3 regions of the Streptomyces sp. NPDC059371 genome follow, and region 1 is predicted to be linked to each of the others. Evidence: riboswitches for the same ligand, from Rfam matches in the RefSeq annotation. Region 1 holds a riboswitch; each other region holds the start of a gene.

Region 1 (9,784 bases):
GGCCACGGGCGCGTCATGGGCTCGGCCGGTGCGGGCCAGGCCGAAGATCAGCAGGACGAGGCCGGCGGTCGCGACGGTCTCGCCCAGCCACAGGTGACCGGCGAAACGGTCGTGGGTGGACCACCGCACGAGCGGTTCGCCGAACATCGCGTCGGCCAGGACCGCGCCCGCCACGGCCCCGGCGACCTGGGCCGGTATGTACGCGGCGGCCTCTCGCGCGGTCGGTCCGTCCCCGGTGCGGCGGCCGGTGGCCCAGGCGGCGAGGGTGACGACGGGATTGAAGTGCGCGCCGGACACCGGGCCCAGGAGCGCGATCAGCACCCCGAGACCGAAGACCGTGGCCAGCGAGTTGGCGAGCAGTCGCACGCCCACGTCGCTGGTCAGCTCGGTGGCCTGGATGCCGGAGCCGACGACCACCGCGACCAGGGCGGCCGACCCGACCGCCTCGGCGACGGCCCGGCGGCCCAGCGGGACGCTCACGCGGTCGCCTCGGCGGTCTGCGAGGTCGAGGTCGAGGTCTTCAGGAAGGCGGCGAGCCGGTCGAGGGTGGCGGGCAGCGCCCAGTAGTAGACCCACGTGCCCCGTCGCTCGCAGTCGATGAGACCGGCCTGCCGCAGGAGCTTGAGGTGGTGCGAGATCGTCGGCTGGGACAGGTCGAAGGCCGGAGTCAGGTCGCAGACGCAGACCTCACCGCCCGCCCGCGACGCGATCATGGACAGCAGCCGCAGGCGTACCGGGTCGCCCAGTGCCTTGAACAGCTTGGCCAGCTCGGCGGCCTGGTCCTCGTCCAGCGGCGCGGTCGCCAGGCCGGGGCAGCACGCGCCGCTCTCGTCGGTCTGCCCGAGGACCACAAGTTCTTGCTTCGACATGCGTCTATGTTGACATCCTTCGAATCAAGACGCAAGCTTGTATTGACAAACATCAATGCAAGCCGATGGGAGACCCGCCATGTCCCGTGCTCAGCTCGCCCTGCGTGTCAGTGACCTCGACGCGTCGATCACCTTCTACTCGAAGCTGTTCGGCACCGAACCCGCCAAGCGGCGCGAGGGCTACGCCAACTTCGCCATCACCGAGCCCCCGCTCAAGCTCGTCCTGATCGAGGGCGGCCCCGGCGAGGAGACCCGGCTCGACCACCTCGGCGTCGAGGTCGAGTCCACCGACCAGGTCGTCGCGGCAACCACTCGCCTCAAGGACGCCGGCCTGGCCACCTTCGAGGAGAACGACACCTCCTGCTGCTACGCCCTCCAGGACAAGGTGTGGGTGCACGGCCCCGGTAAGGAGCCGTGGGAGGTGTACGTGGTCAAGGCCGACGCCGGCACACTCGGCAAGAGCGCCGCCCCGGCCACGACCGGCGACGGCTGCCGCACCAGCCAGGTCTCCGAGGAAACCGCCCCCGCAGCGGCCGGGTGCGCCTGCGGACAATGAGCCGAACGGTCCGACCGACGTCCACGCGGGGCCGGGCATCGGCGGCCTGGGCTCGGAGGAGCACGCGTCACCGTCTTACGAGGATCCCGCCCGTGACCGCCCCCACCCACCACCGGCCGGGGCCGGTGGTATTGATCGGCGACACTGGTTACGCCATGCCCAAGCCCGGAGAACTGTCCGGCACCTTTCCGCCGGCTCCGGCGCCTTGCCACCGGTTCTGTCCGGCGCCACTGAGACAGCGAATCCGAGCGAGGTCGGTGGAGTCCCCATGGGCGAGGCAAGTCGGCGAACGCCGCACATCGCGCTCTCCCCCGGCTGTCGGACGCGGCTCAGCCCAGGTAGAAGTCCCTGCGGGCCGCCACGAACGCCTCGATCGACTGGGCGGGGATGCCCGTCACGCGCTTGACGCCGTCGGTCGTGCGGTCGTAACGGTTGTCCCGGTGCAGCTGGGCCATGGTGGCGATGTGCTGTTCGACGTGCGGCGGCATCCCCAGCTTCGGGAGCTGTGCTTCCCACCTCTCCGGGGGCACGTCCACGTAGGACACCGGTCGCCCCAGCGCCCGCGAGAATTCCGCGGCCAGCTCCGTCATGTCGACCGAGCGCGGCCCGGTCAGCTCGTAGACCTGTCCGATGTGCGGAGCCGGGTCGCGGAGCACGGCGGCGATGACCCTGGCGACGTCGTCCACGGCGACCGGCGAGGTGCGTCCGGTGCCGAACGGCAGCGCGATCGTGCCGTTTTCCTGAATCGACCGTGCCGCCATCGTGGTGAACAGCGGAGTGTCCAGGAACGCCGTCGGCCGGATGTGCACCACGGGCAGACCCGACCAGTCGAAGACCTGCTCCGCCAGCCAGTGCAGCCGCTGCTGATGCGACTCTTCGGTGCTGGTGGCGGTCATCTGCGACACCGTCATCTGCGACAGGTCGACCAAGGCCTCCAGCTTCCCGTACTCCCTCGCAACGGAGGCCACCACGGTCGCTGCCAGCAGGTGGTCCGGCGACACGCGCATCGCGAAGTACATCCGCGCCACGCCTTGCAGCGCGGCCGCTACCGTATCGGGCCGGGTCAGGTCACCGATGACGACCTCCGCGCCGAGCGTCCGCAGCTCAGCCGCACGCTCGTCCTCGCGACGGACCATGAAACGCACCGGCACATCCTGAGCACGCAAGTGCTCGAAGACCGTACGGCCCACGCCGCCGGCACCGGGGATAAGAACAAGGTTGTCGGCAACCATCAGTCGATCTCCTTCGGAGTCATGGAATATCTGAGTTGAGGTGTGATCAGCGTGTCAGCGGAGCTGTCAGCAAGGCGTTGGCCCCGGAGACGTCACCGCTGATCCGGGTGGCGATTTCACAGGGGTCTCCAGTGCTGCCGGTGGTTCGGCGACTGCCGGGCAGAGGAGGTCAGCGGCACCTAGGCCGGCACAGGCCTCACCCGCGCGGGCGCACTCCTGCCCTCCATGGTGAGCCCGCCTGTAGTGGCGCCCTCATCGAGCAGCCGAAGCACGATCTCGATGACGACGGTGTCGGCGGTGGCACTGCGGGGACGTCCCCGGCAGGCGGTCGCCTCCGGTGTCTCGCGGGGATGGTTCGTGATCACCGTCGGGCTCCCGCGGTCCGGCGCTGGGACCTGTCACCACCGGCGGCCACGGCGGCGTCCTTGCCCGGCAGGAAGACCAGCACGACGACCGCGCCGACCAGGGCGACGGCCGCCGATCCTATTGCGGTGATGTGCATGGCATGAATGAAGGCGTCGTGAGCGGGCTGCACCAGCACCTTGCCGGCCGGTCCCAGCTTCTCGGCGACGGACAGGGTCGCCTGGACGGATTCACCTGCGGCGTGCCGGTCGGAGGCGGGCAGCACGCCCAGGTGGCCGTCGATGCCGCTGCGGTAACTGGTGGACAGCAACGCCCCCAGCACGGCGACCCCCAAGGCTCCGCCGACCTGCCGGAAGGTGTTGTTGATCGCGGATCCGGAGCCGGCCTTCTCCCGCGGCAACGACGACATGATCATGACGGTGGCGGGCGGCATCACATGCGCCATCCCCGTGCCCATCAGGAAGAACAGCACCTCCAGCACCCAGATGGGGGTGTCCTGGCCGAGCAGCACGAAGCCGGCGAAGGCCACGGCGGTCAGGACGAGGCCGCCGGCGCACACGGCTCGGGCACCGAAGCGGTCGACGACCAGCCGGGCCCGCGGGGCGAAGAACATCTGGGACGCGGCCAGCGGCAGCACGAGCAGACCGGACTGCAGGACGCTGTAGCCGCGCACGCTCTGGTTGTAGAAGACGCTGAAGAACGTGACGCCCGTGAGGGCGAAGAAGACCAGGCCGATGGCGGCGACGGACGCGGAGAACCGCCGGTTGCGGAACCAGGTGACGTCGAGGGCCGGATGGTCGCTGCTGCGCTGATGGACGACGAAGACCCCGAGGACCGCCAGGCCGGCCACGATCGGGCCCCAGGACTGGGCCACAGTGAAGTCGCCCTCCTGGCCGCCCTTGATGATGCCGTAGATCAGCGAGACCAGGCCCAGGACCGAGAGCACGACGCCGACCGGGTCGAGCTTGCCGGGCTTGGGGTTCTTCGAGTCGGGGACGATCGCGACCATCGCGACCATCGCGGCGACCACGATGGGCACGTTGACCAGGAAGACCGAGCCCCACCAGAAGTGCTGCAGCAGGATGCCGCCGGTGATGGGGCCGAGGGCAATGGCGAAACCGACCACACTGGTCCAGATGCCGATGGCCTTGGGCTGCTCCTCGCGCTCGAAGACGTTCATGATGATCGCGAGGGTGGCGGGCAGGATGAAGGCGCCGCCGAAGCCCATCACGGCGCGGAAGCCGATGAGCTGCCCGGGGGAGGCCGACGACGCGGACAGCGCCGATCCCGCGCCGAACACCAGCATGCCGAAGAGGAGCACCTTCTTGCGGCCGAGCCGGTCACCGAGCAGACCCGCGGTGAAGAGCAGTCCGGCGAAGACCAGCGTGTAGGAGTTGATCGCCCACTCCAGCTGGCTCTGGGTGGAGCCGAGTCCGGTCGGAGCGGGTTGGGCGATGGTCTTCGTCGCCACGTTGAGGATCGAGTTGTCCAGCATCACCACCAGGAGGCTGGAACAGAGCACGGTCAGGACGGCCCAGCGCCGGCGGTGGACCGACTCGGAAACGCTTCGTCGCTGGGCAGGCGGCACGGGTGGCGTGGGCCCCGCGGGCGTCGAGGAGCCGATGGGGGTGGGTGGTGATGCCACAGGGGGTCTCCAGTGCTGTCGGTCGTTCTGCGATCGCGGGTCGGAGGACATCGGCCTCAGACGGTGGGAGGCGGCGCAAGGCCCCGCTCGACCTGTCGGGCGATCTCATCGGTACCTAATAGATGTCGGTAATAATCTAAACTGAGGCTAGGATAGATGGCAAGTGACATCCATTTGAGGAGAGTGATTCCATGGGCCGCGTGTCCCTGGCGCAAGCACAGGAGAACCGGCGACGCGTCGTAGCCACCGCCTCCCGGATGTTCCGCGAGAAAGGCACCGCGGTCAGCGTCGCCGACCTGATGAAGGCCGCCGGGCTCACCCATGGCGGGTTCTACAAGCAGTTCGCCTCCAAGGAGGACCTGGTCGACGAGGCCATCGCCCACGCCTTCGCCGAGCAGGCGGCGCACTCGGCCGTGGCGCTCGAGGATCACGAGGCGCACGAGGCCGCCCGCCGGACGCTGATCGAGGACTACCTCTCGGTCTGGCACCGCGATCACGCCGGGGAGGGCTGCCCCGTCTCCGGATTCGCCGCTGACCTGGGGCGCGAGCCCGACCAGGCCGCCCGCGCCCGCCACGTCTACATCGACGGGGTACGGAACCGCGCCGCTCGGCTGGCCACCGGCGACGACGACGGCATGGCCCAGTTCTGCACCATGGTCGGTGCTCTCGTCCTCGCCCGCGCCACCCGGGGCAACCCGCTCTCCGAAGAACTGCTGGAGGCCGCGCGCACGGCTCTCACCGAGAGCGGCACCGGGCAGTCCGAACCGCAGCAGCGCACGGACTGACCGGGGGCCGGCTGACGGCGCCGGCCGGCACGTACAGCGACCGCTGGGCCGTCTCTGGGCCGTGAAGCGTTGACCAAGGGTGACAGGGGACACCGGAGGGTGACAGGCCCCTCGCCCATCCGACCTGGGCGGGGCCAAACGATCTGCGACACTGGTTACGCCATGCCTAAGCCCGGAGAACTCACCTTTGTCTCGCCGCGCGGAGCCAAGAAGCCGCCGCGGCACCTTGCCGATCTCACGCCTGCCGAGCGCAAAGAGGCGGTTGCCGCGATCGGTGAGAAGCCGTTTCGTGCCAAGCAGCTCTCGCAGCACTACTTCGCCCGGTACGCGCACGACCCCGCCGAGTGGACGGACATCCCGGCCGCCTCGCGCGGCAAGCTCCAGGAAGCGCTGCTTCCCGAGCTGATGACGGTCGTGCGGCACCTGTCGACCGACCAGGACACCACCCGCAAGACCCTGTGGCGGCTCTTCGACGGCACGCTCGTCGAGTCCGTGCTCATGCGCTACCCGGACCGGGTGACCATGTGCATCAGTTCGCAGGCGGGCTGCGGGATGAACTGCCCGTTCTGCGCCACCGGACAGGCCGGCCTCGACCGGAACCTGTCGACCGGCGAGATCGTGCACCAGATCGTCGACGGGATGCGGGCGCTGCGTGACGGCGAGATCCCCGGGGGTCCGGCGCGGCTGAGCAACATCGTCTTCATGGGGATGGGCGAGCCGCTCGCCAACTACAAGCGGGTGGTCGGCTCGATCCGCGCCCTCACCGACCCCGAGCCGGACGGGCTGGGGCTGTCGCAGCGCGGTATCACCGTCTCGACGGTCGGTCTGGTTCCCGCGATCAACCGGTTCGCGGACGAGGGCTTCAAGTGCCGGCTCGCGATCTCCCTGCACGCCCCGGACGACGAACTGCGTGACACCCTCGTCCCCGTGAACACACGGTGGCAGGTGCGCGAGGTGCTCGACGCCGGCTGGGGATACGCGGACCGGTCCGGACGCCGTCTGTCCATCGAGTACGCGCTGATCCGCGACATCAACGACCAGGCCTGGCGGGGCGACCGGCTCGGCCGGATGCTCAAGGGCAAGCCCGTGCACGTCAACCTCATCCCGCTGAACCCGACCCCGGGCTCGAAGTGGACCGCGTCGCGGCCCGAGGACGAGAAGGCGTTCGTCGAGGCGATCGCCGCCCACGGCGTCACGGTCACCGTCCGGGACACCCGGGGCCAGGAGATCGACGGGGCGTGTGGTCAGCTCGCCGCGACCGAGCGGTAGTCTGAACCGAGTCGGTCTGTTTCGTCATCTTCGTCGTTCGATGTCGTCATAGCCCGGCATCTTCACCGTCCGACATCTTCATATTCCGACAGGGGAGCGCCACAGCGCTGAGAGTGCGGGACAGACCGCAGACCCTCTGAACCTTGCCCAGGTCATTCTGGGTAGGAAGTTCGGTCATTACTCAAGCTGTTGCGCCCTGCCCGGGAACCGTCAGAGGTCCCGGGCAGGGCCGCGTCTCTTCCTGGTCACCCAGGAGGAATCAGTGATCAACAACACCAGCGGCGGCAGACGGCTCGCGGTCACGGCCGTCGGGCTCGGCCTCGTCGCGCTGCCCGTGCTGTCCGCGTGCGGCTCGTCCGACGCCACCGGCTCGGGCGACTCGAAGACGATCACGCTCGTCAGCCACGACTCGTGGCTCGTGTCGAAGAACGTCCTGGCGGACTTCGAGAAGCGGTCCGGCTACAAGGTCCGCGTCCTCAAGGACGGCGACGCCGGGCAGGCCGTGAACAAGGCCATCCTGACCAAGGACAACCCCCAGGGCGACGTCCTCTTCGGCGTCGACAACACCCTGCTCTCCCGCGCGCTCGACAACGGGCTCTTCCAGCCGTACGAGGCCAAGGGCGCGGACCAGGTCCTGCCGGAGTACCGGACCGACCAGGACAAGCACCGGGTCACGCCCGTCGACACGGGCGACATCTGCGTCAACTACGACAAGGCCTGGTTCAGCAAGCACAAGCTGGCCCCGCCGCGGTCCTTCGACGACCTGGCCAAGCCCGCGTACAAGAACCTCCTGGTCACCGAGAACGCCGCCACCTCCTCGCCCGGCCTCGGCTTCCTGCTCGGGTCCGCCGCGCACTACGGCGACGAGAACTGGCAGGGCTACTGGAAGAAGCTCAAGGCCAACGGCGTCAAGGTCGTGGACGGCTGGGAGCAGGCCTACAACGAGGAGTTCTCGGGGTCCGCCGGCGGCAGGAAGGCCAAGGCAGACCGGCCGCTCGTCGTCTCGTACGCCTCCTCGCCGCCCGCCGAGGTCATCTACGGCGACCCGAAGCCCGCCACGGCCCCGACCGGCGTCGCGGACGGCACCTGCTTCCGGCAGGTCGAGTACGCGGGCCTGCTCAGCAACGCCAAGAACGCCAAGGGCGGCAAGGCGCTCCTGGACTTCCTGCTCACCAAGGAGTTCCAGGAGGACATGCCGCTCAACATGTTCGTCTACCCGGTCCGTGAGGGCGCGCGGGTACCGGCCGAGTTCACCCGGTACGGTCCGCAGGCCGAGCATCCCCAGACCCTGGCGTCCGCGAAGATCGCCGCCGACCGCGACCAGTGGGTCAAGTCGTGGACCTCGCTCGTACTGAAGTAGCCGCCGACGGGACGGTGAAGGCCGGCGGTCCCGAGAGGACCGCCGGACCGGCCGGGCCCGGCGGGCGGGACCGCGCCGACCGGACTCCGCGCCCGGCCTGCGGACAGAACGCGGCGCGGTTCGCCCTGATGGCGCTGCCCGTCGTGTTCTTCGCGCTCTTCTTCGCCTATCCCGTCGCCGCGATCGTCTCGCGCGGGCTCCATACGGACGGCGGCTGGCAACTGGGCCGCGTCTGGGACGTCGCGACCCGCCCCGACATCCGGCACGTGCTGTGGTTCACCACCTGGCAGGCGCTCGCCTCGACGGCGCTCACGCTGCTGGTCGCGCTCCCCGGCGCGTACGTCTTCGCGCGCTTCGACTTCCGCGGCAAACGGATTCTCCGGGCCGTGGTGACGGTGCCCTTCGTCCTTCCGACCGTGGTCGTCGGCACGGCGTTCCTCGCGCTGGTCGGCCGGGGCGGACTGCTCGACGAGCTGTGGGGCGTACGCCTGGACAGCACCGTGTGGGCCATCCTCCTCGCGCACGTCTTCTTCAACTACGCCGTGGTCGTACGGACCGTCGGCGGGCTCTGGTCGCAGCTCGACCCGCGCCAGGAGGAGGCCGCACGCATGCTCGGGGCCTCGCGCCTGGCGGCCTGGCGCAGGGTGACGCTGCCCGCGCTCGGACCCGCCGTGGCCGCCGCCGCCCTCATGGTCTTCCTCTTCACCTTCACCTCGTTCGGCGTGGTGCAGATCCTCGGCGGCCCGACCTTCTCGACCCTCGAAGTCGAGATCTACCGGCAGACCTCCGAGATCTTCGACCTCACGACGGCGGCCGTGCTGACGATCGTCCAGTTCGTCGCCGTCGGCGCGATCCTCGCCGTGCACGCGGCGACCGTACGCCGACGGGAGACCGCCCTGCGTCTGGTGGCCCCGGACACCACCGCGCGCCGGCCCCGCGGCGGCGGACAGTGGGCGCTCCTCGCGGGCGTGCTCGTGAGCATCGCGGTGCTGCTCGTGCTGCCGCTCGCGGTCCTCGTCCAGCGGTCCCTCGACGCCCCGGGACTCGGCTACTACCGGGCCCTGGCCGACGACGACGGAGGCGTCTTCCTCGTCGCCCCGATCGAGGCGGTCGGCAACTCCCTGGAGTACGCGCTCGCCGCCACCGCCATCGCCGTGCTGATCGGCGGTCTGGCCGCGGCCGCCCTCACCCGGCGCGCCGGCCGGCTGATGCGGGGCTTCGACGCACTGCTGATGCTGCCGCTCGGCGTCTCCGCGGTGACCGTGGGCTTCGGGTTCCTGATCGCCCTGGACGAGCCGCCGCTCGACCTGCGCGCGAGCTGGATCCTCGTGCCGCTGGCACAGGCGCTGGTCGGCGTCCCCTTCGTCGTACGGACCATGCTGCCCGTGCTGCGCGCGGTGGACGGGCGGCTGCGGGAGGCCGCGGCCGTCCTCGGGGCGTCGCCGTGGCGGGTGTGGCGCGAGGTCGATCTTCCGATGGTGCGGCGGGCCCTGCTGATCGCGGCCGGTTTCGCCTTCGCCGTCTCCCTCGGGGAGTTCGGCGCGACCGTCTTCATCGCACGGCCCGACAACCCGACTCTCCCGGTCGCGGTGGCCCGGCTGCTCGGGCGCGCGGGCGATCTCAACTACGGCCAGGCGATGGCCCTTTCGACGATCCTGATGGTGGTGTGCGCGGTGGCTCTGCTGCTGTTGGAGCGGGTACGGAC
Region 2 (9,784 bases), on a different contig from region 1:
CGTGGGCTACGTCCTGAGGATGCTCGATCCCGAGCCGACCATCGCCAGAACCCTTCTGACCACCGGATGGGTCTTCGGCGCGGTCACGGCGGCCGCCATTCTGGTCGCCGCGGCCGGACTGCTGCTGACCGCCCTGCGCAACGGTTCGTCCTCCCTCCACGCGGGAGCGGGTGACGAGCTGACCGGACAGGTCGCCCGGGCCAAGGAGGCCTGGCGTGACGCCCTGCTGGAGCGCGGCATCATGCCGTTCCTCCGGGAAGCCCTCGCGGACCCGGGCTCGGCGGCACTGAGCCGCCCCGCACCGGCCCCGAGCCGCATGCCCCACCTCGGGTACGGCCGGCCGGGGTTCAGCAGTCCCGACGGCGGGCCCGCGGCGGGCCCGCGCCCGAGCTTCTCCAGCCCGGACTTCTCCAGCCCGGACTTCGGAGGACCGGAACACCAGCCCGAGTGACCCGGCCGGCCGACGGCCGGGTCCGAGGCAGGAGAGGGCCCGCGCGGGTGCGCGGGCCCGCACACCCTTGCCGGTGGGGCTCTTTCCGGCCACCGGTACGAGCGGGCTCTCACGGCTGCCCCGGGATGCGTCGACGGCGTCCCGCGGGCTCCCTCCGCCGTCTATAGGGCTGTCTCAGACGATGCCCAGCCGACGCGCCTCCTTCATCCACGACGGGAACTCGGACAGCAGCCGGTCGTAGAGCTCCGGATCCGGTACGTCGCTGATGTCGTCGACCGCGAAGAAGCCCACGTTGTCGACGCGCCGGCCCGGCAGGGTGTCGAACCTCTCCAGAACGCCGTAGTCGGAGCGCCCCAGTCCGACGAACTGCCAGAAGACCGGCTCTTCCACCGCCTCCCGCAGCTCCTTCTCGATCTCCTTGTTGCGATAGACACCGCCGTCGGAGAAGAAGAGCACCAGCGTGGGATCTGGGGCCGGGTTCGCGCGGACGAACGCCCGGACCTCGGCGATCACCTTCTGCTCCTCGTTCTGGATGCCCACCGCCCGCATGTCCACCTGGCCGGGCAGCAGGCCCTTCTTCGGCTTCTTCCGCCGGAACAAGGTCAGTTCACCGACCCGGACATGGTGCTCCAGCCACTCCGGCAGATCGCCCAGGGCGAGGTCCGGCAGCCGTGCCGGGTTCGACGCGAAGGTCCACGCCTGCATCTCCCCGTCGTCGTCCAGCTGGGCCGCCACCGCGGCCATCCGCTCCACGACATCGGCCACGACGCCCTTGGAGTACAGGAACGACATGGAGCCGGAAGCGTCCAGGACCAGGATGACGCGGGCCCTGACGCCCACGGCACCGTGCTTGCGCAGACTGACCGCCACCTGCTCCTTGCGCAGGGAGAGCCGCTTGCGCATGTCCACGGGCAACCGCTCCTCTCCCTTGACGAGACGAGGAGCCAAGCCGGGACCCGGGGGCGCCTGGGGCACCGGGGGTACCGACGGGACGGGTGCGGCCGGGGGCACGGGGGCCGGCGGGGCCGCGGGGGCCTGTGGGGGTGCCGGTGCCGACGGAGGCGACGGGGGGACGGGAACGCTCGGGAACGCCGGTGCCGGCGGCGGATTCGTTGCCGACGGGAGTGCCGGTGCCGGTGAGGCGGTTCCGGGGGCCGAGCTTCTCGCGTCCGTACTCCCGGAAGCGCCCGGCTCCTCGTCCACGCTGATCCCGAAGTCCGTCGCCAGGCCCGCGAGTCCGGACGCATACCCCTGGCCCACCGCGCGGAACTTCCACCGACCGCCCCGCAGATACAGCTCGCCTCCGATGAAGGCGGTCTCCGTCGTCGCCTCCATCTCGAAGAACGCCAGTTCCTCGCCGGTTCCGGCGTCGAGCAGCCTCAGCTTCAGACCCGACAGCTCACCGAAGGTGCCCCCGTCGGCCGAGGCGCCCAGGACCACCCGCTGGATCTCGGGCTCCAGGGCGCGCAGATCCACCTCGACGGTGTCCGTCGTTCCGTCGCCCTCCCGCCGCTTGCCCGAGTGGCGCACGGCGCCGGAGGCATGCCGGGGCTGGTTGTAGAAGACGAAGTCACCGTCGTCGCGCACCCGCCCGTCCGCGCGCAGCAGCAGCGCCGAGGCATCGGCGTCCGGCGCGCCAGGACCCCCGGACCAGCCGAGTACGACCCGCACCTCCTGCGCGGCAACGGGAAGGTTGGCACCCTTGCTCATCGATGTCGGTGTCATGCGCCCAGTCTCCCTGGAGAAGCCGTCGGTGGATCCGACCGATACGCCCGCGCGCGAGAAGAGCCGGCCGCGTCCGACGCGGCCCGGACGAACTCACGCAAACGCTCGGTGGTGTTGCTCTCCCTCCACACCAGTCCCCGTTCGATCGGCCGGGCGTCGTGAAGAGGCACGTAGGCGATGTCGGGCCGGGGGTAGTACTGCCGCGAGTGCTCCCCGACCGGGAGGACGCCCCGGCCCATAGCGACCAGGGTCAGCATCTCGGAGAACGAACCGCCGACCGGGCCCTTCGGGACGGGTCTGCCCGAAGGGGTGTGGTCCGGTGTGCGGTCCCGCTTGAACGCCGCCGAGGTCACCGCGGGGTACTGCACCACGGGGTGCTCCGCGAGCACCTCCAGGGACAGCCGTTCCTCGCCGGCCAGCGGATGACCGGCCGCGACCGCCAGGACCCGTTCCTCCCGCAGCAGGGCGGGTCCGCGGGCCATTCCGTCGAAGGGGAACGAAGCGAGGAGCACATCGACCGAACCGTCCAGCAGACTCGCACGGGAGTTGGAGAGCTGGACCTCCCGCACGTCGACCCGGCAGTCCGGGTGACGCTCACCGAACAGGGCGACCGCTCTGAGAAGCGCGGGCGCCGTCCACTCACCGAGGAAGGCGGCCCGCAGCTCTCCGGTGATCCCCCGGCTTGCGTCGGCCGCCCTTCCCAGCGCGGCTTCGATCCCGGCGACGAGGGGTGCCAGGTCGTCCGCGAGCTGCCGGCCGATCGGGGTGAGCCGGACCGAACGGCTGGTGCGTTCGAACAGCAGGCCGCCGACTCTGCGCTCCAGCGTCTTGATCACCTGGCTGACCCGCCCGGTGGTGATCAGCAGCCGCTCGGCGGTCCTGCCGAAGTGCAGCTCCTCGGACAGCGTCAGAAAGGTCTCGATCTCCAGTCGCTCCAGCATGAACCCCCCAGCGTTAAATCTGGCTCAACGGTCGTACAGCGATCATGCCTTGATGGCGTCCGTCCCGCGGCGGATCGTAGAAGGCGTCCACCCGGCCGCGGGAGGGAGCCGAACAGTCCCCAGGCCGGCCGAGCACACGGCGCCTCCGTGCCCGGCTCCGCCCACCGCGTCCGCCACACCGATCACACCCTCTCCGAATGGGAAACCCATGGCTTCCGCGGACATCACCGCCCACCTGAACGGGCTCGACGGCCCGCTGCGCGACATCGGCGAGAGGGTCGGGCACGTCATCGACTCGGTCCTCCCCGACGACTCCGGCGCGATGTGGCACGGCCATCCCACCTGGAGCCTCGGGGACAAGCCGGGCCGGACCCCGGTCTGTCTGCTCAAGGCCTACCCGTCCTACGTCACCTTCGGCCTGTGGCGCGGCCAGGACGTGACCGACCCATCGGGCCGGCTCGTCGCCGGAGCCCGCCGGATGGCCTCGGTGAAGCTCGGCCGTACCGAAGAGATCGACCCCGACCTGTTCAGCGCGTGGCTTCGCCACGCCGTCGCCCTGGAGACGACATGACCACCCTGCGCGTGAAGGCCTTCGACCACCTGGTCCTCAAGGTGGAGGACGTCGAACGGTCCCTGGACTTCTACACCGGGCTTCTCGGCCTGGAACCCGTACGCGTCGCCGAATGGCGTCTCGGGCAGGCCCCGTTCCCGTCGGTGAGGGTCACCGCGGAAACCATCATCGATCTGATCGCCCATGCCCCTGAGGGGTCCAACGTCGACCACATCTGTCTCACCGTGGAACCGCTGGACTGGGACCGGGTCATCGCGTCGGGATCCTTCACCGTGCTCGAAGGGCCCGTGGAACGCTTCGGCGCGCGTGGCACCGCGACGTCGGTCTATGTCCGGGACCCGGACGGCAACACCGTCGAACTGCGCTGGTACCCGCAGGACGTCACACCGTGACCGGGCCGGGGACCGCGGTCCGGGTGTGATCCCCGGACCGCGCCCCCGTGGGCCGGCTCAGTCGGCCAGCGGCAGGTACACGCGGTTGCCGGCCTCCGCGAACTCCCGGGACTTCTGAAGCATGCCCTCGGAGATCTCCGCGGCGGAGGCACCGTCGGCCGCTTCACCGCCGAACCGCTCGTTGATGTCCTGGCTGATCTTCATCGAGCAGAACTTCGGCCCGCACATGGAGCAGAAGTGGGCCGTCTTGGCGGGCTCGGCCGGCAGTGTCTGGTCGTGGAACTCCCGCGCCGTGTCCGGGTCGAGAGCCAGGTTGAACTGGTCCTCCCACCGGAACTCGAAGCGGGCGTCGGAGAGCGCGTCATCCCACTCCTGCGCACCCGGGTGCCCCTTGGCGAGGTCGGCCGCGTGGGCGGCGATCTTGTAGGTGATGACGCCGGTCTTGACGTCGTCACGATCGGGCAGGCCCAAGTGCTCCTTGGGCGTGACGTAGCAGAGCATGGCCGTGCCCCACCAGGCGATCATCGCGGCACCGATGCCGGAAGTGATGTGGTCGTACGCCGGCGCGACGTCCGTCGTCAGCGGGCCGAGGGTATAGAACGGAGCTTCATCACAGATCTCCTGCTGAAGGTCGATGTTCTCCTTGATCTTGTGCATCGGGACGTGTCCCGGGCCTTCGATCATCGTCTGTACCTGAAAACGCTTCGCGACCGCGTTGAGTTCCCCGAGCGTCCTCAACTCGGCGAATTGCGCGGCGTCGTTGGCGTCCGCGATGGACCCCGGCCGCAGCCCGTCGCCGAGCGAGTAGGTGACGTCGTACGCGGCGAGGATCTCGCAGAGCTCCTCGAAGTTCTCGTACAGGAACGACTCCTTGTGGTGCGCGAGGCACCAGGCGGCCATGATCGAGCCGCCGCGCGAGACGATGCCGGTCTTGCGGTTCGCGGTGAGCGGCACGTACGCCAGGCGCACACCCGCGTGGACCGTCATGTAGTCCACGCCCTGCTCGGCCTGTTCGATGACGGTGTCCTTGTAGATCTCCCAGGTCAGCTCCTCGGCACGGCCGTCGACCTTCTCCAGCGCCTGATAGAGCGGCACGGTGCCGATGGGTACGGGGGAGTTGCGCAGCACCCATTCACGGGTGGTGTGGATGTTGCGACCGGTGGACAGGTCCATGACCGTGTCGGCGCCCCAGCGGGTCGCCCAGGTCATCTTCTCCACCTCCTCCTCGATGGAGGAAGTCACCGCGGAATTGCCGATGTTGGCGTTGACCTTCACCAGGAACCGTTTACCGATGATCATCGGCTCGATCTCCGGATGGTTGACGTTCACGGGCAGCACCGCCCGGCCCGCGGCGATCTCCTCCCGTACGACCTCGGGGTCGACGTTCTCGCGGAGCGCCACGAACTCCATCTCGGGCGTGATCTCCCCGCGTCGCGCGTAGGCCAGTTGGGTGACCGCCCGGCCGGGCCGCCCACGGCGTGGCTGACGCGGCCGGCCGGGGAAGACCGCGTCGAGGTTGCGCAGCCCTCCGCGCGGGGACGTGTGCTTGATCCCGTCGTCCTCGGGGCGAACGGGACGGCCCGCGTACTCCTCGGTGTCTCCGCGCCCGATGATCCAGCTCTCACGCAGCGGCGCCAGCCCCCTGCGCACATCGGTGTCGACGGTCGGATCGGTGTACGGGCCGGACGTGTCGTACAGCGTCACGGACTGCCCGTTGGTGAGGTGCACCTGGCGGACCGGCACCCGCAGATCGGGGCGTGTGCCCTCGACGTACGCCTTGTGCCAGCCGATGGACTGCCTGTCCTGGCCGTCCGGAGACGGCGGCGAAGCCCCGTCCGTCCGTCCGGAGGCAGGCATGCGTACATCCTTGTCGGTCATCTGACCTACTCCCTACGCCGGCATTACCCGGTAACAGGTTCAGCGGTCGACGCAGCGGCTTCCGATCGCCGATGTTTCATGTGAAACATCGCGAAGACGGAGGTCAGCGTCCTCTCAGCCCGGTGCTCCGAGCTCCCGCGTGTGCAAAGGTGCCTCCACGCTAGCGTCATATTTGGCGCGGTGAACAGAGGGCCCTTGACGTTCTTGCGATGATCGGGCGGTGACGACGACCCGGCAGCACTCGTTTCCCCCCTCCGAGCCACCGCGCCGTCCCGGCTCCGACGGCGGCCGCGGACATGGCTCCGGCACCGGCCCCGAGCACCAGCATGAGCAGGGGAACGGACATGGGCACGGACCGGACGGTGATCATCACGGTTCGGGCGACGGGCACGAGCCGGGTTCCCGCCGCGGGCACAGCGAGCCCGCGGGCGCCGGGCACGGGCATTCCCACAGCCACGGTCCCGCGGCGCCGGTCTCCAAACATCTGCGCAAGGTCATCGCCGCGGTACTGATCCCCTTCGCGGCGGCGGTCGTGGCGGGTCTCGTGCTCCTGTGGCCCGGCGGCGCGCCGGCCCACGAGCGCACCGGTGTCGGCTTCGACCGGCAGACCCAGCAGGCGACGGTCACGAAGATCGACCAGCTGGACTGCAAGTCCGTGAACGCCTCCTCCGGGACCTCGGCGGGCGACGCCTCCGCCACCGGGGGTGCCTCGGCTCAGAGCCGGGCCTCGGGGGAGTGCAAGAAGGCGACCGTCCGGATCGACACCGGAAAGGACAAGGGCCGCACGTTCACCGAGATCGTCCAGCCGGACCAGTCACGGCAGTTGCACCAGAGCGAGAAGGTCGTTGTCGCGTACGAGCCGTCCGCCCCCAAGGACCTCCAGTACTCCGTCACGGACGCGAACCGGAAGCTGCCCCTGACGCTGCTCGCCGTGATCTTCGCGGTGGTCGTCGTGGTGATCGGCAGGATGCGCGGCATCATGGCGCTGGTCGCCCTGGCCATCAGCTTCGTGATCCTGAACTTCTTCATCCTGCCCGCGATCCTGCAGGGCTCGAACCCGCTGCTCGTGGCCGTCGTCGGGTCCAGCGCGATCATGCTGATCGCGCTCTACATGTGTCACGGTCTGTCGGCCCGGACGTCCGTGGCGGTGGTCGGCACCCTGCTCTCCCTGGTGCTGATCGGTTTCCTCGGCTCGTTCTTCATCGACTGGGCTGTGCTGACCGGCAACACCGACGACAGCACCGGCCTGATCCACGGCCTGTACCCGTCCATCGACATGAGCGGCCTGCTGCTGGCCGGCGTCATCATCGGTTCGCTCGGTGTCCTGGACGACGTGACGGTGACGCAGACGTCCGCGGTCTGGGAACTGCACGAGGCGAACCCCACGATGGGCCGGCGCGGTCTGTACCGGGCGGGTATCCGTATCGGCCGCGACCACATCGCGTCGGTCGTCAACACGCTCGTCCTGGCCTACGCGGGCGCCGCCCTGCCGCTGCTGCTGCTCTTCTCGATCGCGCAGAGCAGCGTGGACACCGTCGCCAACAGCGAACTGGTCGCCGAGGAGATCGTGCGGACACTCGTCGGATCGATCGGTCTGGTCGCCGCGGTGCCGGTGACGACCGCGCTGGCCGCCCTGGTGGTCGCGGCGGACCGCGAGGGCGGCGCGCCCGTCCCCGCGCAGCCCGCGGCCGACAGGACCCCGGCACGGAGCGGCAAGGGGCGTCGCCGCAAGCACTGACCCGTCCCAGGTGGCGCTGAAACCATCCTGCACCGGCGGCCCTCGTGAGGAAGCGTTCCTCCGCTCCGGGCCGACCGGTGCGTCAGCCCGCGCTCTGCTCCTCCGAGAGGATGCGGTCGAGCACCGCGTCGAGGGATGTGTCGAAACCCTCGAGAGAGCGTTCCTGCCCGAGCGGCACGAGCCGGTCCGTCCGGTCGAGGAACGCGACGAGCGGCGCGGTCCCGGACCGGAACAGCGCGTGATCACCGCCGACCTGAAGCCGGATCAGCACCTCTCCGAGGGCCTCCGGGTCGGCCGGAGCGATGTGCACATCGCCGTCACCGCAGGGCCTGCCCACCCCGTCGATGAGCAGTTCCCGTCCGAACGCCCAGGTCACCGGCGCGTCGCCGGGCAAGTGGAAGGTCAGCCGCACCGCGTACGGATCACAGGTCTCGTATCGCAGCTCGACAGGAATGCGGAAGCACAGCTCCTCGGACACGAGGAAGCTCATCATGACCTCTGCCTGCACCGACTCACGCATCGCCTACCCCGTCGTTTGCTGTCGACTGGCCAGCAGTCGTCCCACCTGACACTGCTGGAAATCTTGCTCAACGTGCATGCCTAATTACAAGGAGTGAGTTTTCAGATACTGATAGAGATGGCGAGTGTTCCTAGCAGGCGGCCCACCTCGCTCTGGAGTCTCCGTGCCGTGGGGATCAGGCGGTCGCCCTGGTGGGACGGGAGGGAGAAGGCCACGACGGCGGCCGAACTGCCCGCCGTGACCGGGATCGCGGCGCAGACCGTGCCCAGCGCGTACTCCTGCCGCTCGATCACCGGTTCCATCCGGCCCGTCCGTTCCAGCCGGCGCAGCAGACGGTCCTCGTCACGCACCGTGTACGGGGTGAGCGCCCGCACCGGGTAGCGGTCGAGGTGGTCACGCCGGGACTTGTCGTCCAACTGGGCCAGCAGGCACTGACCGACCGCGTGGGCGTGCCCGGTCTCTCGGAAGTCGGCCCACTCCTCGACGGCGGGGCTCGCCGGGGTGTCGACGACACACGTGACCTCGATCTCACCCTCGCGGTAGACCGCGTAGTACACGGGTGCGCCGATCGCGTCGCGCCAGTGCTCGAGGGTGTCCCGCACGGTGCTGCGACGTTTCTGCCGGGCTCCGCTGCTGCCGAGCCGCTCGGCTGCCTCGCCGAGGAAGAACAGCCCCCTGTCACGCCGCAGATAGCCCTCGTGGACCAGGGTGCGCAACAGGTGGTACGCGGTCGGCAACGCCAGTCCGGCCTCCCGGGCGAGCTGTTTGGCGGGGGCGCCCTGCTCACGGGAGGCGACGGCCTCCAGCAGACGCATCGCGCGCTGGACCGAGCCGATCAACGTGGTGGTGCGCGAGTCCAGGGGACCGGCTTCCCGCTCCGCCGAAGGGGTGCGGGCCCGCCGGGCGGGTTCCCCGGTCGCCGGGGTCCGGGACTCCGCCCGCTTCCCGGACGGGGTGAGCGAGGGGGGCGGCTCCCCCGGCGAGGTACGCGGCTGCACCGGCGGAACGCGTGCCGCCGCTGGCGTACCCGGTCGCCGGAAGGGTGGAGCGACGGATGGTGCGGGTGCGATGTCAACCGTGGCCAAGGGGCACTCCGAAGAGCGAGGGAGGACCGCCCGTGCGGGGAGTCACGGGAGGGGACTGTGCGCTGCCCGCGGGGTCGGCCCCGCGTCGAGTTCCGGACTCTAACGGCCCGTCACCGCTCAGACAGGGCCTCACCGGAAAACTTCCCCCGGCCGAGGGAACCTTGGGTTCCCTTTCCCCTTTCTCCGTTACCTGTCGCTCGCCCCCGCACGCCTCACCAGTCGCTGCGCGAGGAGGAGCCCGACATGAACTTCCGCACCACGAAGATCAGCCCACCGACGAGCGCGACGAAGACGAGCAGCTTGAAGAGCAGGCCGATGACGAACCCGACGACGCTCGCTATCAGACCGCCGAACACCACGAGGGCGATGACCGGCACCGCGACCCACTTCACCCACCACGGCATACCGCTGAAGATCTCCTGCATCGCCCTGTCCTTACCTCTCCTCGCCCGTGGCCCCGACTCCGGGACACTGATTCCGGGT
Region 3 (9,784 bases), on a different contig from region 1:
CCAGCGGCATCAACGCGTACGCGGTGGTGCTGCTCCTCGGCGTGTTCGGCGCCACCGGACTGAGCGACGAGGTCCCGGAGTCCCTGCAACGCCCTGAGATCCTGGTCACAGTCGGCGTCCTCTTCCTCTGCGAGGCGGTCGCCGACAAGATCCCGTACGTCGACTCGGTGTGGGACTCCGTGCACACCGTGATCCGGCCGGCGGCGGGTGCCTGGGTCGGGGCGCTGCTCGCCGGACAGAGCGGCTCGGTCTCGGATCTGACGGCGGCGGTGCTCGGCGGTTCGACGGCGCTGGCGAGCCACACGGTCAAGGCCGGGACGCGGATGGCGATCAACACCTCGCCGGAACCCTTCAGCAACTTCGTGGTGAGCATCGCCGAGGATCTCGGGGTCGCGGGCGTCGTCACGCTGGCGGTCTTCCATCCCTGGGCTGCGGCGGTCGTCGCCGGTGTCCTGCTCTTCACCGGGCTCGCGGTGCTCTGCTTCCTCGTCTCGCGCATCAGACGGTTCCTGCGCCGCCGGGCGCTGCGCCGGGCGGAGCGGCGGACGGCCGAGGCGGTGGGGCGGCCGCCGGACGGTGTGCCATGGGCGGACCGCGACTGACGGGACTGTCGGCGGGGACGGATAAAGTCGCCGCCATGGGACGGATTGCGGTGATCGGCGCCGGGATGGGCGCGATGGCGGCCGCCGCCCGGCTGGCCGTCGCGGGCCACCGGGTGGTGGTGTACGAGCGGACGGAGACGTACGGCGGTGCGGTGCGCCGCTTCGAGCGCGACGGCTTCGCCTTCGACACGGGCCCGGCGCTGCTTCCGCTGCCCGCGGTCTACCGCGACCTGTTCGTCAAGACCGGGAAACGGCCCCTGGAGGAGTGCGTCGACCTGGTGCAGGTCGATCCGTCGGCCGGCCACGTGTTCGCCGACGGCACCCGGGTGACGCTGCCGAACGCCTCGCGCGCGGGTGTGCTCGCCGCGCTGGACGAAGCGCTCGGCGACGGCGCGGGCACCCGGTGGGGGGACTTCCTGGGGCGGGCCCGGGAGGCGTGGGACCGCTCACGCCGGCCGCTCCTGGAGGAGCCGCTGTGGCCCAACTGGACGGTGCTGGCCGAACGCGAACCGTACCCCTCGGTGCCGCACAAGAAGCTGCTGCGCACCCGCAGGGCCACGACCCTCGCGGAGGTCGCCGCCTGGGAGCTGCGCGACACCCGCCTCACGGCCCTCCTGGAGAGCCACGCCCTGGCGTACGGGCTCGACCCGCGCGCGACCCCGGCGAGCGCCGCCGTGCTGCCGTACATGGACCACGCCTTCGGCACCTGGTACGTGCGCGGCGGCATCCGCGAGCTGGCGCGCGCGGTGTACGAGCGGTGTCTGGAGCGCAGGGTCGAGTTCCGCTTCGGCACCCCCGTCGGACGGATCGTCGAGAAGGACGGCCGAGTCGTCGGAGTGGAGCCGTCCAAGGACCGCTCGGCGGCTCTTGGTGCCGAGGGCGGCCCGGAGTCGTCCGGGTCCGGGGAACTCTTCGAGCAGGCGGATTTCGTGGTCGCGGGCGTGGCGCCGGACGCCCTGGACGACCTCGTCGCCGGGCCCGCGCTCCGGGGCGGTGACGAGGTGTCGCCGTGGCCCGCCGCGTCCAGCCGGCTGACGCTGCTGCTCGCGCTGCGCGGCGGACGGCCCGCCGGGACGGCGCACCGCACGGTGGTCCACTCGGCCGACCGCGACGGCGAGCTGGCCCGGCTCTTCGGGGATCGCCCGGGGGTGCCCGCCGCGCCGACCGTCGTGGTGACCCGTCCGGACGATCCGGCGCTCGTCCCGGACGCGGAGCACGAGGCGGTCACGCTGACCGTCACGGTCCCGTCCGGCGCCCAGGTGTCGCAGGAGGACGTGGAGCGGGTTCTCGACGCCGCCGAGCGGGCCCTGCCGGGTCTGCGCGACCGGCTCCTGTGGCACGAGGTCCGCACCCCGGCCGACATCGCGGAGGCGACCGGTGTGGAGGGCGGCGCGGTTCCGGCGCCGGCGCTCGCGGCGGCGGACGGCCGGCTGCTGCATCCGTCGAACACGACGCGGGTCCGGGGACTCTTCGCGGCCGGGGGCTGGGCGCATCCCGGCGGCGGTCTGCCGCACGCCGGCATGTCGGGCGCTCTGGTGACCGGGCTGATCGTGGAAGGGCCGGAGTTCCAGGGCTCGCAGTGAACGGTCCGGCGGCGGGCGGCAGTCGGCGGCGTGGGAAGCCCCTCAGCCGCTGTCCCGTCGGTCAGTAGCGGTACTGCTCGTCGTACCCGGCGTTGCCGTTGCCATTGCCGTTGCCCTGGTAGGGGTACTGCTGCTGCTCGGGCGGGAGTTCGCCGCCGTACTCGTCGGTGCGCTGCTGCGGCACCCAGACGCCGCCGGCCGGGGTCTCGCCGCCGTACGTGCCGGTGGCGTACTGGTCCTGGCCGTAGTTCTGCTGCTGCTGCTGTGCGTAACCCTGGTCGCCGCCGTTGTAGGCGCTCTGGTCGTACGAGCCGTTCTGGTAGGTCTGCTGGCCGGTGTACGGGTCCGTGTAGCCGGCGTACTGCTGCTGGCCGTAGCCGTACTGCTGCTGGTCGTAGCCCGTGTAGCCGTCGTACGCGTAGGCCTGCTGGTTCTGGCCCGTCGCGTAGGCCTGCTGGTTCTCGCCCGTGGCGTAGGCCTGCTGGTTCTGACCGGTCGAGTAGGCCTGCTGGTCCTGGGACGGGGACGCGCCCGCGTAGGACTGGTCGGTGGCGGCGGCGTACGCGCCGGAGTCGTAGACCCCGTAGGAGCCGGTGTCCTCGGGCAGCGGCTGCGGCTCGTACACCGAGGTCGTCTCGGCGGCCGCGGGCTCGGCCGGCTCCGGGGGCGCGAACCGGTCGGACGGGGCGGGCGTGAAGACGTCGTCCTCGTCGGCGTACTGGTCCTCGCGCCGGTAGGCGGCCACCTCGACCTCGTCGATGTCGGCGTTCTCCTCCGCCTCGTCGGCGTCCTCCGGCTCACCGCGGCGGCGCTTGCTCAGCTTGCCGGGCTTGTCCTCCACACCGGGGCCCTTGATGGCCCAGCCCTGGGCGAAGCCCTGGCGGAACGACAGCGTCACATACGTCTGGCCGACCGTGAAGGCGGCCGCGCCCAGGCCGATGACGACGACCGAGTGCATCAGGACGCCGAGGACCACACCGAGGAAGCCGACGAAGGCGAGCAGACGGAAGCGAAGTCGCGCCTTGTACTGCAGCAGCACCTCGCCGAGCAGCCACAGCGCGACAATGCCGAATGCCAGATAGAGGACCGTCAAGCCCATGTACGCCCCCTCTCCCAGTGGCCGCTACGCAGTGTGTCGTACGCGGGTGCGACCGGTCTAGGCCTGCTGCGGGTGATGCAGGCCCAGATTCTCGTAGATTTCCAGCGTCGCGGTGGAGTTGTTGAGCGTGATGAAGTGCAGCCCGGGGACACCCTCGGTCAGCAGCCTCGCACAGAACTCCGTCGCGAACTCGATCCCAATGGAGCGTACAGCCGCCGGATCGTCTTTGACTGTGAGGATCCGCTCTTTCAGGACGTCCGGGAACGAAGCATTGGAGAGTTTGGGCAGCCGTTCCAACATCTTCACACTTGTCACGGGCATGACTTCAGGGATGACCGGCGTCGCGCAGCCCGCCGCGTCGACGCGGTCGCGCAGGCGGAGGTAGGACTCCGGCTGGAAGAACATCTGGGTGATCGCGTAGTCGGCGCCGGCGCGGCACTTGTCGACGAAGTGGGAGACGTCCAGATCCCACTCCGTGGACCGGGGGTGCATCTCCGGGAAGGCCGCCACCCCGACGCAGAAGTCTCCGGATTCCTTGATGAGGCGCACCAGTTCGGCCGCGTAGGCCAGACCCTGGGGGTGGGGGACCCACTCGCCCATGGGGTCCCCGGGCGGGTCGCCGCGCACGGCGAGCATGTTGCGGATGCCCGCGTCCGCGTACTGCCCGATGATGTTGCGCAGCTCCGCGATCGAGTGATTGACCGCGGTGAGGTGCGCGACCGGGGTGAGGGTCGTGTCGAGGACGATCTGCTCGGTCTCCTTGACCGTGCCGGCCCGCGTGGAGCCGCCGGCTCCGTAGGTCACGGAGACGAAGTCCGGGGCCACGGCCTCGACCCGGCGCAGGGCGTTCCACAGGTTCCGCTCGCCCTTGGGGGTCTTCGGCGCCGAGAACTCGAAGGAAAAGGTCTGTTTGCCGGTCGCGAGCATGTCGCGCACGGTGCGAGCGCGATCAGTCCTGGTGGAAGCAGATCCGAGGGCCATACCCGCAGGTTAGCCAGAGGGCGTCGGTCACCCAACCGAACCGCTGACTTTTGTCCGATCTGTCGATTTCTTGTCCACCCCTCGGACAGCGGCCCCGCCGGGCCCTCGGACGGCGGCCCGCCGGAAAACCTCCGTGGCGGCCGGGCCTCAGACCTCCCGCAGCCGCTTCGCGAACTCGGCCGCCGCCGCGCCCGGGTCGTCCGCCTCGGTGATCGCCCTCACGACGACGACACGGCGGGCGCCGGCTTCGAGCACCTCGTCGAGCCGGCCGAGGTCGATGCCGCCGATCGCGAACCAGGGACGGTCGGTGCCGAGGGCCGCCGTGCCGCGGACCAGGCCGAGGCCGGGTGCGTGGCGGCCGGGCTTGGTGGGGGTGGGCCAGCAGGGGCCGGTGCAGAAGTAGTCCACACCCTCCTGGACGGCGGCGGCAGCGGCTTCGGCCTCGGAGTGCGTGGAACGGCCGACGATCACCTCGTCGCCGAGGATCGCGCGGGCCGCGGGAACCGGGAGGTCGCCCTGGCCCAGGTGCAGGACGTCGGCGCGGGCCGCGTGCGCCACGTCCGCCCGGTCGTTGACCGCGAGAAGCCTGCCGTGTCGGGCGCAGGCGTCCGCGAAGACCTTCAGGTGCTCCAGCTCCTCCCCCGCCTCCATGCCCTTGTCGCGGAGCTGCACGATGTCGACGCCGCCCGCCAGGACCGCGTCGAGGAACTCGGCGAGGTCACCCTGACGCCTGCGGGCGTCGGTGCACAGATAGACACGGGCGTCGGCCAGGCGGCCCCGTGCGGTCGTGGCGGCGTTCTCGGGCATGCGTGGGTCCCCCGTTTGTCGGTGCGCGGGGAGTGCGGCGGCCGGGATGGTCCCGCCGCCGCGCTCCCCGTGCCGGACGGTCGCGTTCAGGTCAGACGGCGAGCGCCTGGGCGCGGCGCTTCACCTCCGTGCCGCGATTCTCGCTCAGAGCCTGCGCGGGGGTACCGGGCAGGCTCGGGTCGGGGGTGAAGAGCCACTCCAGGGCCTCTTCGTCGGAGAAGCCGTCGTCCCTCAGGAGCGTCAGGGTGCCGGCCAGGCCCTTGACGACCTTCTGTTCGTCCGCGTCGATGAAGTCGGCGGGGACGTGCAGCGCGCGGTTCTCACCACGGCGTACGGCGATGAGCTGGCCGTCCTTGACCAGCTGCCGGACGCGCGTCACCTCGACGCCGAACTGTTCGGCGATGTCGGGGAGGGTGAGCCAGGCGGGGACGAGAGCATCGATCTTTGCGTCAATCTCGGTCACGGGACAAGCCTGCCATCCCGGACCGACAGCCGGAAGCCGAGGGCGTCCGACCCGGGGTGACGGGATCAGGCCGTGGCGCCCTTCAGCGGCCTCGACGGGTTCGCGAGCAGCACCGGATCCATCGTGACGCCCGCCTCGATCAGCCTGCGGCCCTGGGCGAGATCCCTCGGGCGGCCCACCGCCAGGAGGGCGACGAGCCGCGTCTCGCGGAGCCAGCACACCGACCAGGAGGCGCCCGAGGGGTCGCCGCGCCACACCAGGGTGTCGGCGGGCGCGTGGTGGCCGACGTACTGCACGAAACGGCCGAACTGCTCGGACCAGAAGTACGGCACGGGGTCGTAGGCCGCGGGCGTCTCTCCGACGATGTTCAGGGCGACCGTGCGCGGGCCCTGGAGGGCGTTGTCCCAGTGATGGACGAGGAGGCGTTCCTCGTAGCGGCCGGACGGGAAGGAGGCGCAGTCGCCGACCGCGTAGACGTCCGGCAGGGAGGTGCGCAGATGGTCGTCGGCGACGATCTCGCGGTGGGCGCCGAGCTCGATGCCGGAGCCGGCGATCCAGGCGGTGGCGGGCCGCGCGCCGATCCCGACCACGACGGCGTCCGCGGGCACCCGGGAGCCGTCGTCCAGGATCACCGCGCCGGGTTCGACGCGCTCCACGCGCGCGCCGGTGCGCAGCGAGGCCCCGCTGTCCGCGTACCAGGCGGCCATCGGGGCGGCCACCTCGGGCGGCAGCGCCCCGGCGAGCGGCCGGTCGGCGGCTTCGACGACGGTGACCGCGCAGCCCGCCTCGCGCGCCGCCGTGGCGAACTCGGCGCCGATCCAGCCCGCTCCGACCACCACGATGTCGTGCTGCCGGGTGAGTACGGGACGCAGCCGGTCGGCGTCGTCCAGGGTGCGCAGCAGATGCACGCCGGGCACGTCTTCGGCGCCGGGGAGCCGGATCGGTTCGGCGCCGGTGGCGACGACCAGGACGTCGTACGGGACGGATCCCGCGTCCGTGTCCAGTTCGTGGTCCCCGGGGCGCACGCCGTGCGCCTCGCTGCCCAGCCGGAGGTCGATGTCCAGGGCCTCGAAGTCGATGTCGAAGGCGGAGCCCTCGGACTTGCCGAGCAGGACGGCCTTGGACAGCGGCGGCCGGTCGTAGGGCTGATGCGGCTCCGCGCCGATCAGCGTGACGGTGCCCGTGAAGCCCTGTTCGCGCAGGGCGACCGCGGTCTGCACCCCGGCCATGCCCGCGCCCACCACGACGACCCGTCGTGCCGTGCGCCTGTGCGACGGGGACTGTGCCTGCGTCTGATCGCTCACCTGATCACCATAGACACGTGACGATTCGTCAGTCAGCGGACGTGCTCGGTGACCTGTTGCACACGGCCGGTCGCGCGCGGTTCCTCCACCACGCTCGTCCCGGCGCCCGGCTGCGACTCCCACGTCCAGGTCTCCTCCAACCGCACCCGGCCGTCGGGCAGTTCCACGACGAGGGACACGCAGTGGCCCGACGCGGTGGTCCCGTCCCGCTTGAGCTGCACGTACCGGAAGTCGAGGCGGTCACCCTCGCGGGTGCCGACGAGATGTCCGCGGACGACGTCGCCGCCGGCGTAGTCGGCCCAGACCACGCCGTCCTCCTCGTGATAGGTGAACCGGGTGCGGGTGCCCACCTGGCCCGGGGCCTGGTCGGCGACGGGGGCGAGCACGAGGCCGTCGAGCGGTCGCGCCATGGGCGGAGGCTCCCTTACTGAGACGGACGGAGGCGGGCTAGGGTGGCCAACGTAAAGCACTCGCGGGAGCCCGGACGTACCGGGCTGAGAGGGAGGCTGGGCGGCCTCCGACCGTACGAACCTGATCCGGGTCATGCCGGCGAAGGGAGGGGCTGGACGCCCATGCCGTCTGCACGTTCGTCGGACGTCCTCGTCGTCGGGGGCGGGATCATCGGTCTGGTGACGGCCTGGCGGGCCGCGCAGCGCGGGTTCACGACCGCGCTCGTGGACCCCGAGCCGGGCGGTGGCGCCGCACAGGTCGCGGCCGGGATGCTGGCCGCCGTCACCGAGCTGCACTTCGGCGAGGAGACCCTGCTGGGCCTCAACCTCGCCTCCGCGCGCCGCTATCCGGACTTCGCCGCCGAGCTCACCGAGGCGGCCGGACAGGACCTCGGATATCGCCGGAGCGGCACGCTGGCCGTCGCGCTGGACGCCGACGACCGCGCCCATCTGCGGGAACTGCACGCGCTCCAGGTCCGCTCGGGGCTGGAGTCGGAGTGGCTGAGCGGCCGTGAGTGCCGCCGTCTGGAACCGATGCTCGCGCCCGGCGTGCGCGGGGGTCTGCGGGTGGACGGCGACCACCAGATCGACCCGCGGCGCCTCGCCGCCGCCCTGGTCACCGCGTGCGAGCGGGCCGGGGTGACCGTGCACCGGACCTGGGCGGAGCGTCTGAGCGTCGTACGGGAGCGGGCGACCGGTGTCGTCACCACGGACGGCACCGAACTCGCCGCCGACCGGGTGGTGCTGGCCGGGGGCAGCCTCAGCGGGCGCCTGGCGGGCGTCCCCGAGGACGCCGTGCCGCCGGTGCGCCCGGTCAAGGGGCAGGTGCTGCGGCTGACCGTGCCGCGACGGTACGCGCCCTTCCTGAACCGGACCGTGCGGGCCGTGGTGCGCGGCAGCCACGTCTACCTGGTGCCGCGCGAGAACGGCGAACTCGTGGTGGGCGCGACCAGCGAGGAGCTGGGCTGGGACACCACCGTGACGGCGGGCGGCGTGTACGAGCTGCTGCGCGACGCCCACGAGCTGGTCCCCGGGATCACCGAGCTGCCGCTCACCGAGACCCGCGCGGGGCTGCGCCCCGGCTCGCCCGACAACGCCCCGCTGCTCGGCCCGAGCGCCCTGGACGGGCTGCTGCTGGCCACCGGGCACCACCGCAACGGTGTGCTCCTGACGCCCGTGACCGGCGACGTGATGGCCCACGTGCTGACCACCGGCGAACTCCCCGCCGAAGCCCGCCCCTTCACCCCCCTGCGCTTCGGCGCCTCGGCCCTCACGGAGCTGCCGGTATGAACATCGTCGTCAATGGGGAGCGGCGGCTGATCGACGCCGGGACCGCTCTCGACGCGCTCGTCGCGACCCTCACCGTGTCGTCGTCCGGGGTGGCCGCCGCCCTGAACGAGACCGTCGTCCCGCGCGCGCAGTGGCCGTCCACCGCGCTCGCCGAGGGCGACCGCGTCGAAGTCCTCACCGCCGTCCAAGGAGGCTGACCCATGGCAGACGACCCCTTCGTCCTCGGCGGTACGGTCTACGCGTCCCGGCTGATCATGGGGACGGGCGGCGCGCCCAGCCTCGACGTGCTGGAGCGCTCCCTGGTGGCGTCCGGCACGGAGCTGACGACGGTCGCGATGCGGCGCGTGGACGCGTCCGTGCACGGCTCGGTCCTGTCGGTGCTGGCCCGGCTGAACATCCGCGTCCTGCCGAACACGGCCGGCTGCTACACCGCGGGCGAGGCCGTGCTGACGGCCCGTCTGGCGCGCGAGGCGCTGGGCACCGATCTGGTCAAGCTGGAGGTCATCGCCGACGAGCGCACCCTGCTGCCCGATCCGATCGAGCTGCTCGACGCGGCGGAGACGCTGGTCGACGACGGCTTCACCGTGCTGCCGTACACGAACGACGACCCGGTGCTGGCACGGAAGCTGGAGGACGTCGGCTGTGCGGCGATCATGCCGCTCGGCTCGCCCATCGGGTCCGGGCTCGGGATCCGCAACCCGCACAACTTCGAGCTGATCGTCGAGAACGCGCGCGTGCCGGTGATCCTGGACGCGGGAGCGGGCACGGCGTCGGACGCCGCGCTCGCGATGGAGCTGGGGTGCGCGGGGGTGATGCTGGCCTCGGCGGTGACACGGGCGCAGGAGCCCGTGCTGATGGCGGAGGCCATGCGGCACGCGGTGGAGGCGGGTCGTCTGGCGCGGCGGGCGGGGCGCATCCCGCGGCGGCACTTCGCGGCGGCGTCCTCTCCCGTGGAGGGCATGGCGGTGCTGGACCCGGAGCGCCCGGCGTTCTGAGCCCCGGCCCGCCCCGCGTCGGCTTCCCTCCGCCGTCGGCTTCCGCCTGGCGTCGGTTTCCACCAGCCGTCGGTTTCACCAGCCGTCGGTTTCCGGCCGCGTGTGCGGTCGGGTTGTCGCGTTGCGTCCTTGTGGTGACAGACGGCACATGATCGGACATCCGTACGACGAACATATCTTCGTACGCCCGTTGTGCGTCACAGCTCGGATG

What was found. A riboswitch is a leader RNA that binds a small molecule or an ion and turns the genes downstream of it on or off. The one in region 1 is predicted to bind thiamine pyrophosphate.
Region 2: another riboswitch for thiamine pyrophosphate. It lies ahead of thiC (phosphomethylpyrimidine synthase ThiC); the one in region 1 lies ahead of ACFXGX_RS30150 (thiamine ABC transporter substrate binding subunit).
Region 3: another riboswitch for thiamine pyrophosphate. It lies ahead of thiO (glycine oxidase ThiO); the one in region 1 lies ahead of ACFXGX_RS30150 (thiamine ABC transporter substrate binding subunit).

The regions. Positions count from the first base shown of each region.
Region 1 is NZ_JBHYXD010000069.1:36,460-46,243, forward strand. Features, by position in the region: gene ACFXGX_RS30110 (aquaporin) at 1-480, opposite strand, end outside; gene ACFXGX_RS30115 (ArsR/SmtB family transcription factor) at 477-869, opposite strand; gene ACFXGX_RS30120 (ArsI/CadI family heavy metal resistance metalloenzyme) at 949-1,425, shown strand; gene ACFXGX_RS30125 (NmrA family NAD(P)-binding protein) at 1,755-2,657, opposite strand; gene ACFXGX_RS30130 (hypothetical protein) at 2,837-3,022, opposite strand; gene ACFXGX_RS30135 (MFS transporter) at 3,019-4,716, opposite strand; gene ACFXGX_RS30140 (TetR/AcrR family transcriptional regulator) at 4,857-5,450, shown strand; gene rlmN (23S rRNA (adenine(2503)-C(2))-methyltransferase RlmN) at 5,613-6,719, shown strand; TPP riboswitch at 6,800-6,905, shown strand; gene ACFXGX_RS30150 (thiamine ABC transporter substrate binding subunit) at 6,982-8,079, shown strand; gene ACFXGX_RS30155 (ABC transporter permease) at 8,055-9,784, shown strand, end outside.
Region 2 is NZ_JBHYXD010000010.1:24,516-34,299, forward strand. Features, by position in the region: gene ACFXGX_RS08530 (hypothetical protein) at 1-451, shown strand, start outside; gene ACFXGX_RS08535 (VWA domain-containing protein) at 626-2,176, opposite strand; gene ACFXGX_RS08540 (LysR family transcriptional regulator) at 2,173-3,117, opposite strand; gene ACFXGX_RS08545 (DUF1801 domain-containing protein) at 3,326-3,688, shown strand; gene ACFXGX_RS08550 (VOC family protein) at 3,685-4,080, shown strand; gene thiC (phosphomethylpyrimidine synthase ThiC) at 4,138-5,958, opposite strand; TPP riboswitch at 5,951-6,107, opposite strand; gene ACFXGX_RS08560 (YibE/F family protein) at 6,179-7,696, shown strand; gene ACFXGX_RS08565 (SsgA family sporulation/cell division regulator) at 7,779-8,216, opposite strand; gene ACFXGX_RS08570 (IclR family transcriptional regulator) at 8,318-9,031, opposite strand; gene ACFXGX_RS08575 (DUF5326 family protein) at 9,514-9,726, opposite strand.
Region 3 is NZ_JBHYXD010000005.1:152,497-162,280, reverse strand. Features, by position in the region: gene ACFXGX_RS05230 (DUF4126 domain-containing protein) at 1-602, shown strand, start outside; gene ACFXGX_RS05225 (phytoene desaturase family protein) at 638-2,185, shown strand; gene ACFXGX_RS05220 (hypothetical protein) at 2,247-3,284, opposite strand; gene metF (methylenetetrahydrofolate reductase [NAD(P)H]) at 3,342-4,265, opposite strand; gene thiE (thiamine phosphate synthase) at 4,413-5,072, opposite strand; gene ACFXGX_RS05205 (Rv2175c family DNA-binding protein) at 5,164-5,535, opposite strand; gene ACFXGX_RS05200 (NAD(P)/FAD-dependent oxidoreductase) at 5,601-6,839, opposite strand; gene ACFXGX_RS05195 (hypothetical protein) at 6,872-7,249, opposite strand; TPP riboswitch at 7,302-7,414, shown strand; gene thiO (glycine oxidase ThiO) at 7,412-8,578, shown strand; gene thiS (sulfur carrier protein ThiS) at 8,575-8,775, shown strand; gene ACFXGX_RS05180 (thiazole synthase) at 8,779-9,573, shown strand.